3 regions of the Arthrobacter sp. K41 genome follow, and region 1 is predicted to be linked to each of the others. Evidence: riboswitches for the same ligand, from Rfam matches in the RefSeq annotation. Region 1 holds a riboswitch; each other region holds the start of a gene.

Region 1 (4,551 bases):
GTGAGCGTGATGGCACTGTAGGGCTTGTGGTCGACAAGCCCTTGGTCCTTCAGCTTGCGGACCATCTCGGAGACTGAAGAATTGGCAACACCGAGCCGCTGAGCCAGCTGGGAGGACGTGATGGGCTTGTCCTGCCACTCAGTGAACGAATAGATGACCTTGACGTAATCCTCGATGGAGGAGGAGGGCGCGCTGGTCTTCACAGCTCCAAGCCTACCCGTTGCCCGTTTCCCGTCACGCTTTGAAGGCCCGCCAGGTGAGCGTCAGGTAGGGCAGGTCAAGCTCTTCATCCTGGCCGTGTCCCAGGTGCTCGTGGAGGTACCAGTCCAGGTTGGCCAGCACCTTGTCCCGGATTGCTTGACCTGCGCGGAGGTAATAGCTTCGCGACTTGGTGAGTTCCACCAGGTCCGTGGTGGTGACGCGGTCCTGCCAATGGGTCACATGGCCCTCAAGCCCCTTGAACTCCGGTCCCACGAGCGGGCGGAAGTCCGGTTTGTACACGTCCCCGGCGTGCATGATCCGGGAGAGCCGGTGGACCCAGGGAACCGATGTATCCAGCTGGTTCCAGACCAGTCCCAGCGTTCCGTTCGGACGCAGGACGCGTGCCAGTTCCGTGCTCGCGGCCAGGGCATCGCACCAGTGCCAGGCCTGGGCAACACTGACGACGTCGAAGGCCTCCGGTGGCAGGCCCGTTGCCTCTGCGGTGGCATGGACCGCCGTGGCGCCGGGGTAGTGCGCCTGCAACTGTTCGAGCATGTCGGCGGAGGGGTCCAAGGCGGTGACGGTAAGGCCCAGGCCCAGCAGCAGTTCGGTGAACTTTCCGGTGCCGGCTCCGGCGTCGAGGGCGTCAAGGGCTCCCTGCGGCACCAGCCACTGCGCGGATTCTTCCGGGTAGCCAGGGCGGACCTGCTGGTAATGCCGGCCACCGTCCTGGAAGCTCTGGCCGAGCTCCCGTCGCCGTCCGTGATCAAGTTTGGGGCCACCCCGTACCACGTGTGGCCTCCTTCGCCTGATGCCCTGGGTATCCTTCGAATTTACCGTACCCGTCGTGCCGGCAAGGCCAGAAGGCAGAACCAGCGGGCAGCAACAGGAGCTCCCGGCAGGGAGCTCAGTCGTCGAGGCAGGGGGCCGCGCCGGCGGTTCCCGGCGTGTTGGGGGCCCAGTGCGGGTAGGTGCGGGTGTCGTTGGCGGGGACCCAGCGCCCGGCGTCCACCACGTAGTCCCACCCAAGGCCGTGGCGGCGCAGCGACTCGATGCCGGCAAGGAGCCGTTCGGCATCCTCAAGGCGTGAGCCGACGCCGAAGCTGGCGCGCAGTGAACCGGAGGGCAGGCCGAGACGCTTCAGCAGCGGGTGGGCGCAGAAGCGGCCGTCGCGCAGGCCCACACCGTGCTCAGCAGACAGGTAGGCGGCCACCAGTCCGGCGTCGTAGCCTTCCACGGAGAAGTTGACCACGCCGATGGTGTCCGTGTCCGGGTTCGTGTCCTTGAAGATCGTGTGGACGGTTACGCCGTCGATCCTCTGCAGGCCTTCCACCAGGTACGAGCGGATGGCGGACTCGTGGGCGTGCCACTGGTCCTGGTCAAGCCCGGCAATCACCTGTGTGGCGCGTGCCAGCGTGGCTGCGCCCAGGACGTTGGGGGAGCCGCCCTCGTGGCGGGCCGGGCCGGTGGCCCAGCTGACGCCGTCGAGCCTTGCTTCCTTGACGGCGCCTCCCCCTGCGAGATGCGGCGTTCCGGCGTCCAGCCAGTCCGTGCGTCCCACCAGCACGCCCGCGCCGAACGGTGCGTAGAGCTTGTGGCCGGAGAAGGCGAGGTAGTCCACGCCGTCTGCTGCGATATTGATGCGGCGGTGCGGTGCCAGCTGGGCGGCATCCACCACAATCCGTGCGCCGTGTTCGTGGGCCAAAGTGGCCAGGATCCGGACGGGAAGGATTTCCCCGGTGACGTTGGAGGCACCGGTGACAGCAAGCAGGCTCACGCCGCCCTGCTCCAGTTCGGCGCGGACCGACTCGATGGTCCCGGCGATGGTGTCGGCGGCGACAATGCTGCGGTGGGGGACGCCCTGCCACGGAAGCAGGTTTGCGTGGTGCTCGATGTCCAGGTACAGGACGTCGCCGTCGGGCCGGCCATCCGTTTCCGGCAGGCATCCAGCCAGCAGGTTCAGCGAATCAGTGGTGTTCCGGGTAAAAATCACCGAATCATCCGGACGGCCGCCCACGAATCCGCGCACGATGTTGCGGGCGTTTTCATAAACGGACGTGCTGATCTGGGACGCGTAGCCGGCTCCGCGATGGACGCTGGCGTAGAACGGCAGGATCTCGTTGAGGTAGGCCGAGACCACGGAGAGGGCGGGAGCAGAGGCTCCGTAGTCGAGGTTGGCGTACCGGACGTGCCCGCCGGAGATCAGCGGCGCCTGGATTTCGGCGCCGGTGACGGCGGAAAGCGGCCGCCCGGCAACAGCCCGGCGGGCGTCGAAGGCGGCAGCATCAGACTGGACAAATTCTGGCTGGGCGGCGGCGTTGGGGGAGACGGTGGCAGTAGTCACGGCAGACCTCACTCTGAAAGGACTCCCAGTACCGGGAATCCGCGCTTGCCGCATCCGTTCCGGACCGGCCTGGTCGTCACCCGGGGCACCCCACCGCGGTTGGAGGGTTGCCGGCCAGCAAACCGGGGTTTCGCGCTGGCACTCGTGACCTGGTTAAGAGCGTAGGACATGCAGCAGGAAGGTTCGAAGCCGGCTGGAATGTTAAGCGTTTTGTTACGCACCGACTGAAAAGTCCCGCTATGGCCGAAGAAAACGACGGCGGGCGCCTCCTTGGGGAGGCGCCCGCCGCTGATTGTTCGATGCAGACGCTTAGAGGAGATCGTCAAGGTCAGGGTTCAGCCGGCGGAGAACCTCGGAGTGCAGGATGGAATTTGTGGCCAGCGCGTTGCCGCCAAAGGGCCCGTCCTCACCCTCCAGGGAGGTGAAGCGGCCACCCGCCTCGACCACGATCGGCACAAGTGCCGCCATGTCGTACAAGTTGAGTTCGGGTTCGCAGGCGATGTCCACCGAGCCTTCAGCCACCATGCAGTAGGACCAGAAGTCGCCGTACGCACGGGTCCGCCAGACATCCTCGGTAAGGCCCAGGAAATTGTCCAGGCTGCCGCGTTCCTTCCAGCCGCCCAGGCTCGAGTAGGACAGCGAAGCATCGGACAGGTTGGCGACGTTGGAGACGCGGAGCCGGGTGGCGGCCGCCAGTGACCGTCCCATGTAGGCGCCCATGCCCTTGGCCGCCCACCAGCGCTTTCCCAGGGCCGGTGCGCTCACCACTCCGACGACGGGCTCGCCTTCATCCACCAGTGCGATCAGGGTTGCCCACACGGGGACGCCGCGGACGAAGTTTTTGGTGCCGTCGATGGGGTCGATGATCCAGCGGCGGGACCCGTGGCCGGTGCTGCCGAACTCTTCCCCGAGCACGGCGTCACGCGGGCGGGACCGGGACAACTGGCCGCGGATGGCTTCTTCTGCGGCCTTGTCCGCGTCGGTGACCGGCGTCAGGTCCGGCTTGGTCTCCACGTGGAGGTCCTGGGCCTTAAAGCGGCTCATGGTCTGGTCATCCACGGAGTCCGCCAGGACGTGGGCCAGGCGCAGGTCATCGTTGTAGCTTGAAGCGGGTTGGATCATGGTTCCAAACTACCGTCTGTGCGGGGTTCTGCTGGGAGGTCGGCCTTGTCAGTTGACGCTTCCCAGTTCCTTGGTCTCCTGCGCCTCCAGGCGTGGGTCGGTGCCCAGCAGGCGCCGCAGCGAAGCGAGCCGTGCTGCCCCCGTGGCGCCGGCGTGGCCGCCGCCCACCCAAGCGTCGAGTCCGCAGTTCACCGCCGTGGCGGTGTGCTTGCAACCGCGTTCGCAGTCCTCGATGCCGGGGGAGAGGTCCGGGAAGGAGCGCAGGATCCGGTCCGGATCCACGTGGGCCAGGCCGAATGAACGGATGCCGGGGGTGTCGATGATCCAGCTGCCTACCGGTGCGTCTGCCAGTCTCAACGCCAGCGCCGACGACGAGGTGTGGCGCCCGCGCCCCGTCACGGCGTTGACGCCGCCGGTAGCCCGTTCCGCGCCGGTCAAGGCATTCACCATGGTGGATTTGCCCACCCCTGAATGCCCCAGCATGACCGTGACTTTCTCATCAAGGTACGCGCGGAGCTCAGCCACGGCTTTGCTGTCGAGCCGTGCGGAGAGGCCGTCGTCCGAACGGGCATCAATGCCTGAAGCGCTGGAGTCCGCAGTGCGGCTGATGATCACCGGGAAGTCCAGGTGCCTGTAGTTGGACAGCAGGTCCGCCGGATCCTTAACGTCCGCCTTGGTGACCAACAGGATCGGCTCGATCCCGGCGTCGTAGGCCGCCACCAGGGCGCGGTCGATGAAGCCGGTGCGCGGCTCGGGGTTGGCCGCAGCCACCACAATCACCAGCTGGTCCGCATTGGCCACCACAGCCCGCTCCACCGGGTCCGTGTCATCGGCGCTGCGCCGCAGCAGGGTCCGGCGGGCCTGGATCTTCACCAGCCGGGCCA
Region 2 (4,551 bases), on a different contig from region 1:
TCCCCAGCGCTGAAAGCGCCGCCAACCGCTTTGCCCTGGCCGAGCTGGCACCCATCTACACCAGGATCGGCAATCCCACACAGGAAGCGGTGGAGCAGCGGATCGCCAGCCTGGAAGGCGGCCTGGGAGCGTTGCTGCTCAGCTCCGGCCAGGCCGCCGAGACCTTTGCCGTCCTGAACATCGCCGAGGCAGGGGACCACATCGTCGCCAGCCCCAGCCTCTACGGCGGCACCTACAACCTCTTTGCCCACACACTCAAGAAATTCGGGATTTCAGTCACCTTCGTGGCAGATCCGGACAACCTGGACCAGTGGCGCGGGGCAGTCCAGCCCAACACCAAGCTCTTCTTCGGCGAAGTGGTGTCCAATCCGCGGCAGGACGTCCTGGACATCGAAGGCGTGTCCCAGGTGGCGCACGACGCCGGCGTTCCACTGATCGTGGACAACACCCTGTCCACCCCGTACCTGATCCGGCCGCTCGAATGGGGTGCTGACATTGTGGTGCACTCAGCCACCAAGTACCTCGGCGGCCATGGCTCCGCCATTGCAGGAGTGATCGTCGACTCCGGAAAGTTCGACTTTGGCAAGGACCCTGCCCGGTTCCCGGGCTTCAACACCCCGGACCCCACCTACAACGGGCTTGTCTACGCCCGCGATCTCGGCGCAGACGGTGCCCTCGGCGCGAACCTGTCCTACATCCTGAAGGCCCGTGTGCAGCTGCTGCGGGACCTCGGCTCGGCGGTGTCGCCTTTCAACGCCTTCCTCATCGCCCAGGGTCTGGAGACGCTGAGTCTGCGGGTGGAACGGCATGTTGCCAACGCCCTGGAAGTTGCCCAGTGGCTGGAAGCGCGTGACGACGTCGAATCGGTCGCCTATGCGGGGCTTCCCTCCAGCCCCTGGTACGAGCGGGGCCGCAAATACGGCCCCAAGGGGACCGGCGCCATCGTGTCGTTCAACCTTGCCGGTGGCGCGAAGGCGGGCAAGCGATTTGTAGACGCGCTGGAGCTGCACTCCCACGTGGCGAACATCGGCGACGTCCGGTCGCTGGTGATCCATCCGGCGTCGACCACCCACAGCCAGCTGTCGCCCGAGCAGCAGGTGGTGGCGGGCGTGAACCCCGGCCTGGTGCGGCTTTCGGTGGGGATCGAACATATCGATGACATCCTGGCCGACCTCGAAGCCGGCTTCCGCGCGGCCAAGGAGGCCACCGGAGCCTAGCCCTCCCGCAGGGTGGGCGCCCGGGGGCAGCAACGGGCCGGGGAAGTCACAACCAGTCACACTCTTGGCGGCAGGCAGGGGCTGTTTCGTACACTCGAACCAGGTCATGAGTGCCAGTGACAGCCCCGGCTTGCTGGCCGGCAACCCTCCTTCCGCGGCGGGGTGCCCCGGGTGAAGACCTGGCCTGCCGGTCATATGACGGCGGGCAAGCGCGTAGAAGAGGTCTTGCCATGACGGTTACCGTCACCCGTACAACTGTCCCCGAACACGGCATTGTCCGCTACGCCTCCATCGGCGGGCTGAAGCTCGAAGCCGGCGGTGACCTGCCGGACGTTGTTCTGGCCTACGAAACCTGGGGCACCCTGAACGAGGACGGCAGCAACGCCGTCCTGATCGAACATGCACTGACCGGCAGCACCCACGTGACCCGGGGCGACACCGAGGAGCCCGGTTGGTGGGAACAACTCGCCGGGCCGGACGCACCAGTGGATACCAACCGCTTCTTCGTGGTGTCCGTAAATATTGTGGGCGGCTGCTACGGCTCGACCGGGCCCTCGTCGCCTGCCCCGGACGGAAAACCATGGGGTTCGCGTTTTCCGCTGGTGACCCTGCGGGACAGCACCGTGGCCGAAGCCCGGCTGGCAGACCAGCTCGGAATCCGGAGCTGGTACGCCGTGTTGGGCGGCTCAATGGGCGGCGCCCGCGCCCTCGAATGGGCCGTCACCTTTCCGGAACGGGTGCAGCGCTGCGCCGTGATCTCCATTGGTGCCGCGAGCACGGCAGAACAGATCGCCTTCGCCCAGGCACAGACGCTCGCCATCCGGCAGGACGCCAACTTCAACGGCGGCGACTACTACGGCGGCACCGCCCCCGAGGAGGGGCTGGCCCTCGCCCGGCGGATCGCCCACATCACGTACCGCTCTCCGGTCGAGCTGGACGGCAGGTTCGGCCGTGCGCCGCAGGCTCCCGAATCACCGTTTCAAGGCGAGCAGCTTGCAGCGCGCGGGCGCTACCAGGTGGAAAGCTACCTGGACCACCAGGGCAGCAAACTGGTCCAGAGGTTTGACGCCAACAGCTATATCGCCATCACCGAAGCGCTCATGAGCCATGACATCTGCAGGGGGCGTGGAGCCCTCGTCCAGACCCTGTCCGCTTGCACTGCACGGTTCTTTGTAGCGGCGGTGGACTCTGACCGGCTCTACTTCCCGTCCCAGTCATGGGAACTGGCCCGTGCCCTCCCCGGCGAGGTGGACGTCCACCTTATCGAGGCACCCATCGGGCACGACGGATTCCTCACGGAGATCGCCCAGCTGGGGAGCCAGCTGCGGGACCATCTTTCGGAGTAACCCCGGCCCCACAAGCCTGCCCGTGTGCATTAATGCAGATGCACTCTGCATCATTCGGCGTTGAGCTGCGCGTTTGGGAGGACCATACTCGATGGGACCCGGCGGTTCGTGACCAAAACCACACGCATCCGCTACAGACTGTCCCAGTGGTGTCGAAGACGACGCCGAAGGAGTTCACATGAGTACGGAACACTCCGCCGCACGGCGGCCAGAGGAAACCGACGTCAAATCCACAGGCCTGAGGAAAGTAGTGACGGCCTCCATGGCCGGCACCGTAGTTGAGTGGTATGAGTTTTTCCTTTATGCCTCGGCCGCCACCCTGGTGTTCGGCAAAATGTTCTTCCCCAACTCAGGGACGGAACTCGACGGCATCATCGCTGCCTTCGTTACTTACGCCGTAGGCTTCGTGGCCCGCCCGATCGGCGGCATTGTCTTCGGCCACTTCGGGGACAAGTTCGGCCGCAAGCAGTTGCTGCAGCTGAGCATCATCCTGGTGGGCGTGGCCACCTTCCTCATGGGATGCCTGCCCACCTTTGCCCAGATCGGTTACTGGGCCCCGGCCCTCCTGGTGTTCCTGCGCTTCGTCCAGGGCTTCGCCGTCGGCGGGGAGTGGGGCGGCGCCGTGCTGCTCGTTGCCGAGCACAGCCCGAACAAGTCCCGCGGGTTCTGGTCCAGCTGGCCGCAGTCCGCCGTTCCCCTCGGCAACCTCCTGGCCACCGGCGTGCTGTTCACCCTTTCTGCCACGCTTTCCCAGGAAGCATTCCTCGGCTGGGGCTGGCGCGTCGCCTTCTGGCTCTCGGCCGTGATCGTGATCGTCGGCTACTACATCCGCACCAAGGTCCAGGACGCCCCGATCTTCATCGAAGCCCGCAAGGAAGTCACCGTCGAGAAGAAGGGCTACGGCGTCGCCGAAGTCTTTCGCCGCTACCCCCGCGGTGTCTTCACCGCCATGGGCCTGCGTTTCGCCGAGAACATCCTGTACTACCTCGTGGTGACGTTCTCCATCACCTACCTGAAAGTGGTCGTCCAGACCGACACCTCCCGGATCCTCCTGCTCCTGCTGGTGGCGCACTTCATCCACTTCTGCGCTGTCCCGCTCGTGGGAAAGATGTCCGACAGCTTCGGCCGCCGGCCGGTCTACATGGCGGGCGCCATCCTCGGCGGAACCTGGGGCTTTTTCGCCTTCCCCATGATGGACACCGCCAACGACATCGTCATCCTGGCCGCCATCACCATCGGCCTCCTCTTCCACGCGCTGATGTACGCAGGGCAGCCGTCAATCATGGCCGAGATGTTCCCCACCCGGATGCGCTACTCTGGCGTCTCCCTGGGCTACCAGGTCACCTCCATCGTTGCCGGTTCGCTGGCACCGATCATCGCCACTGCACTCTTGAGCAACTTCAAGTCCTCCACCCCGGTGGCCCTGTACCTGCTCGGTGCCTGCATCGTGACCGCCATCTCGGTGTTCTTCCTCAAGGAGACCCGTGGCATCTCGCTCCACGACGTGGACGCGGCAGACGCCAAGGGCACGGCCGACCTGCTGGCAGCGGCCAAGAAGTAGGCTCCGGCACCCGCCACCGCACAACACGCAGACTGCCCGACCCGCGACAACGCAGGCCCGGGCAGTTCGGCCGTCAGCCCCATCGACGAAGTCAGGATTTCCCATGAAAGCAGCCGTTCTTTACTCCACTGTCCCGCCCGGAACGAGCTACACCGACGCGCACCCCCTTCGGGTCGAGGAGCTCGACCGGCCGGAACCCCGGGCCGGCGAGCTGGGCATCACCATCACCTGCTCAAGCCTGTGCCACTCCGACCTGTCAGTGGTGGACGGTTCCCGCGTCCGGCCCCTTCCCATGGCACTGGGGCACGAGGCCGTAGGACGCGTTGCCGCAGTGGGGGAGGGCGTGACGGATGTTTCCCCCGGAGACCACGTGGTCCTCGTCTTCGTCCCCAGCTGCGGTGCCTGCCGCGCGTGCCGGGCAGGCCGC
Region 3 (4,551 bases), on a different contig from region 1:
CGCCAGCTCGTACTGCGGGTGCGACTTCAGGAGCGGGTACTTCACCCAGCTCACGGCAGGCTGCTGTTCCAGCCATTCGGCCAGCTGCAGGGCTGACGCCGAGGAGTGGTTGACGCGGAGGGCCATTGTTTCCAGGCCCTTGGTAAGCACCCAGGCGTTGAAGGCGGACAGCGATGGACCGGTGTGGCGCATCAGCTGCTTGACCGGGCCGTCAATGAATTCCTTGGTGCCCAGGATGGCGCCGCCCAGCACCCGGCCCTGGCCGTCGATGTGCTTGGTGCCGGAGTAGACAATCACGTCGGCGCCGAGCTGGCCGCAGCGCTGCAGCAGGGGAGTGGCGAAAACGTTGTCCACCACCACAGTGGCACCTGCGGCATGTGCCAGCTCACTGACCGCGGCGATGTCCACGATTTCCTGCATGGGGTTGGAGGGGGATTCAAAAAACACAGCGGTGGTGGGCTCGGACAACGCAGAGCGCCACTGCTCCAGGTCAGGCCCGTCCACAAAAACCGTTTCGACACCCCAGCGCGGCAGGATCTCGTTCAGGATGACGAAGCAGGAACCGAACAGGGACCGGGCGGCCACGACGCGGTCACCTGCAGCCAGCAGGGCACCCAAAGCGGTAAAGACCGCGGACATGCCCGACGCCGTCGCAAAGCATGCCTCGGTTCCCTCGAGGAGGCGGAGCCGTTCCTGGAAGGTGGCCACGGACGGGTTGCCGTAGCGGGAGTACACAAAGCGCTCGTCCTCACCGGTGAAGGCCCGTTCAGCAGCGGCTGCGGATTCGTACACGAACCCGGAATTCAGGAACACGGCCTCGCTGGTTTCCTGGAAATTGGTGCGGTCCAGCCCGCCGCGCACGGCCTGGGTGTTGCTGCTCCAGCCGGCGGCGTCTTCGTTGAAGGTCACTTAGTTCTTTCCGAGGTTGGTGGGCAGGCCGCGGTTCTTCCAGCCGTTGACGGTGCGTTCGCCGTAGCGGTCCGGCTCGCCCTCGAAGCCCTCCAGCACGTTGTAGGACGTAAAACCGGCCTGGGTGGCAGCAATCGCAGCCGCGATGGACCGCTGCCCCGAGCGGCACAGGAAGATCAGCTCCGTCGATGAGTCTTCCGGCGCCTGCTGGGTGAGGGAACTGATGAAGTCGGGGTTGGGAATGCCGCCCGGAAACGTCCACTGGATGAACAGCGGATCATTGTCGGTGGCCTTGGTGTCAGGAATGCCGATGTGGGCCCATTCGCCCTCGGTCCGCACATCCACGAGGATGGCTCCCTGCTCCAGTTTGTCCCACGCCTCCTGGGGCGTCAGGTCTCCCGCGTAGCTCATGCGTGGCCCTCGCCGTCGAACTCGAGGTCCTCGCCGGCGGCCTCAAGGTTATCCACCGCGGTGGCAACGGCGGCATCAGCGGAGGCGATCGCTGCCGGAAGGACCAGGGCCTGCGCCACTATCACCTGGCCGTCGTTGGTGGTGGCGGCCGGGCTGCCGTGAAGCACGTAGCCCTCGGCCAGGGCGGCCGAAATCCGTTCACAGAAAGTCCGGTCGTCCGGGCCGGTGACGAGCCGGTACGAAAGTCTCTCTTCAGGGGCAGGTGCGTCAGACACGACGGATCTCCTTCTCTCACGCTTGCAACACGATTCGGTCGATATGCCGAGTATTCACCTGAGGCACCCCGCCGCGGAAGGAGGGTTGCCGACCGGTTAGTCAGGGCTTGGCACCGGTACTCATTACTCACAAAAAACGTAACACTTGGCGGGCATGCCCGCACCGCCGTCGTCGTCATGTTCCGTAACTGAACCGGCCCTGCCCGCTGAGCGGCCGGCACGCCAGTTTCGGTAACGCACGACGGCGGGACTCGCCCCGGCGTCAAGGCACCTGGCGTGCTGCACATATTGATGCCGGATAAAGTTCTTTTGGGGCAGGCCGCCCCGTCATTGGAGTATCAGCTTCGGGGGTCCCATCAGCACGTCATCAGCCGCCGCGCCCAAGCGCGGGCACAACAGCCCGCTGCCTGCCCGGACTTCCCGCAACGGCTTGCTGGTCCTGACCCGCGCCACGGCCGCCTTCCTTGTTTTGATGCTGATGGCAGTCCTGCTGATAGTGCTGCCGGCGGGACCAGCCCGTGCGGCAGAGACCTTTCCGGGCGACGGCAAGCCGCTGCTGGGCGCTGTGCTGGAATGGGGCGAGGACACCGCTGCCGGTTTCGCCGGCCGCCTGGGTGCCTCACCGGCCCTGCTCGGGCACGACATAGCCATCCCGTTCCGCGCCTCGGAGAAAAATGACATCCGGGGCTTCCTGGAACAGTCAGGTGAACAAGGCGCACATGCAATGCTCACGGTGCAGCCCACGGTTCCGCTGGACCAGATCACTGCAGACACCGCTTCAGCATTCGCCGGCGAAGTGGCCGATCTGACAGGCAACTTCAAAGGCCACGTGCTGATCCGTTTTGCCCCCGACATGAATGCCAGCTGGGTGGAATGGGGCCAGCAGCCCAGCGCCTACCGGTCCGCCTTCCAGGCCGTCGCCGCAGCCTTCAACAATCTCGACGGCGGCCGTACCGCCATGGTGTGGGAGCCCTACCTGGGCAAGGACTACCCCTTCAACCGGCACCGGAATGCGCCGGTGCCGGGAAGCGAAGGTTTCGCCCTGCTCGATACCAACCGCGACGGCGCGTGGGACGGCTCGGACGCGGCCTATAGCCCTTACTATCCGGGGGACGAGGCGGTGGACTGGGTGGGGCTGACAGCATTCCACGACGACACGGCCGGCGGGGCGCCCGTCAATACCGTTCCCCGGCAGGGCGAACTTCAGGAAATGCTTACTGCATCGGGTAGCGAAAACTTTTACGCAACGTATTCGGAGGGTAAAGATAAGCCGTTCCTGCTGCAGACGTCCGCCTTCTACAGCCCGGCGTCCGGCGGCGCCACCGAAATGGAGATCAAAGCCTCCTGGTGGGACCAGGTCCTCGGCGCCGCAGGATCAACCGAATTCACCAGGACCGCCGCGGTGGTGTGGGATGAACGCACAAACACCAGGGACACGGGTGTGGCTGGCATCAACTGGCTGCTCACCGGGAACCCTGCCATCGCAGACGCAGCCCGGCAGAGGCTGCAGGCTTCCCCGCTGGTCACCGGGCCGGTCACGGAGGTTGTGGCAGGCAGCGGGCACGTGCGGGCCAACACCCTTTCAGGCCCTGCTTCCTGGACTGTTGCCGCGGCGCTGGTCATTCTGCTCGTGGCGCTATGGCAGGTTCCCCGGCGCGTGAACGCGGCAACAGCGTGGGCTTACGCCGACTCCTCCTCCAGGGATTCCCGGGTGGACCTGCTGCGGGGACTGGCCATCGTCTTTGTGGTGGTCAACCACCTGGGGATGACGTCGCTGTTTCAGTTGCTCACCCAGGAGGCCGTGGGCTTCGTGTCCGGGGCGGAGCTCTTTGTCCTTTTCTCCGGCCTGGTGGTGGGCATGGTGTACGGACCAAGGGTCAAGGAAGACTTCGGGACAGTGGTGGACCTGACCTCGCGGCGGGCGGGAAAGCTGTACCTCACGGCGCTGGTGGTCCTTCTGGGGGTGTTCCTGGCCTCGCTGTTGCCCTTCTTCCAAACCGACACCCTAACCACGTTCGTGGACCAAGGCACCGGCGGGGCCGGGTCCGACGCCGCCGGCCGCACCTACGACCTGTACGCCGGCATGGAGTCACTGTTCCAGTTTCCTGTGCCGCCCCAGGTCCTGCCGGCCATCCTGCTGCTGCAGGTCGGCCCGTGGCAGTTCAACATCATGGGCCTGTACGTAGTGCTGCTCCTTGCCAGCCCACTGATCCTGGCGGCCCTTGACCGCGGCAAAACCCTGTGGGTACTGGCGGCCACCCTGGCCGTGTATGCAATGGGAGCGGTGACGCGGTTCCGCATCCTGCCTTCCCAGTTCGAGGATTCGTTCCCGCTGCTGGTGTGGCAGGTGCTGTTTGTCATCGGCCTGGTGGCTGGGTTCCACCGGCACAGGGTGGTTGCCTGGCTCGCCGGACACACGGGGATCGTGCTGGCGTGCACGGCGGCAGCGCTCGTCTTCGCCTTCCTGTCCTGGGGCAACCCGTATCTGGCCAACGGCTTCGATGTGCGGCTCGGCCTTGTGCCGGATGCGGCGTACAGGACCATGTACGACCTCTTTTTTGGCCGCACGTATCTGGCTCCGGGCCGGCTCCTCAACGTCATGGTCCTGGTGGTGGCCGCCTACGCCTTCCTGACGGCTTACTGGAAGCCGGTGGAACGGGCGCTGGGCTGGTTCCTGATTCCCCTGGGCCGGGCAACCTTGTACGTCTTCATCCTCCACGTAGCGCTCATCGCCGTAATCGCCAACATTCCGGCTCTTCGGCAGGGTGACGTGTTGCTGAACACCGCAGCCTACGCACTGGTGCTGGGACTGCTGTGGGTAATGGTCCGCACCCGATTCCTCTTCCGGTTCATCCCCACCTAAGGAAACCTTTGAAGGCTGCCGGAGGCAAATAACTAAAACAAAAGGCGTGAAGCGCTGCCGGCTGGGCAGCGCTTCACGCCTTTCTGGTTCTTC

What was found. A riboswitch is a leader RNA that binds a small molecule or an ion and turns the genes downstream of it on or off. The one in region 1 is predicted to bind S-adenosylmethionine.
Region 2: linked by a shared signal. The riboswitch ahead of metX (homoserine O-acetyltransferase MetX) and the one ahead of AC5RTE_RS04090 (aminotransferase class V-fold PLP-dependent enzyme) in region 1 are both predicted to bind S-adenosylmethionine.
Region 3: linked by a shared signal. The riboswitch ahead of AC5RTE_RS16505 (DUF1737 domain-containing protein) and the one ahead of AC5RTE_RS04090 (aminotransferase class V-fold PLP-dependent enzyme) in region 1 are both predicted to bind S-adenosylmethionine.

The regions. Positions count from the first base shown of each region.
Region 1 is NZ_JBNHEW010000001.1:862,145-866,695, reverse strand. Features, by position in the region: gene AC5RTE_RS04100 (metal-dependent transcriptional regulator) at 1-203, opposite strand, end outside; gene AC5RTE_RS04095 (class I SAM-dependent methyltransferase) at 235-993, opposite strand; gene AC5RTE_RS04090 (aminotransferase class V-fold PLP-dependent enzyme) at 1,109-2,545, opposite strand; SAM riboswitch class IV at 2,582-2,695, opposite strand; gene hisN (histidinol-phosphatase) at 2,855-3,667, opposite strand; gene rsgA (ribosome small subunit-dependent GTPase A) at 3,716-4,551, opposite strand, start outside.
Region 2 is NZ_JBNHEW010000003.1:170,196-174,746, reverse strand. Features, by position in the region: gene AC5RTE_RS08460 (bifunctional o-acetylhomoserine/o-acetylserine sulfhydrylase) at 1-1,217, shown strand, start outside; SAM riboswitch class IV at 1,320-1,435, shown strand; gene metX (homoserine O-acetyltransferase MetX) at 1,448-2,563, shown strand; gene AC5RTE_RS08450 (MFS transporter) at 2,742-4,124, shown strand; gene AC5RTE_RS08445 (zinc-binding dehydrogenase) at 4,228-4,551, shown strand, end outside.
Region 3 is NZ_JBNHEW010000009.1:63,937-68,487, forward strand. Features, by position in the region: gene AC5RTE_RS16495 (O-succinylhomoserine sulfhydrylase) at 1-909, opposite strand, end outside; gene AC5RTE_RS16500 (rhodanese-like domain-containing protein) at 910-1,320, opposite strand; gene AC5RTE_RS16505 (DUF1737 domain-containing protein) at 1,317-1,595, opposite strand; SAM riboswitch class IV at 1,609-1,723, opposite strand; gene opgC (OpgC domain-containing protein) at 2,068-4,458, shown strand.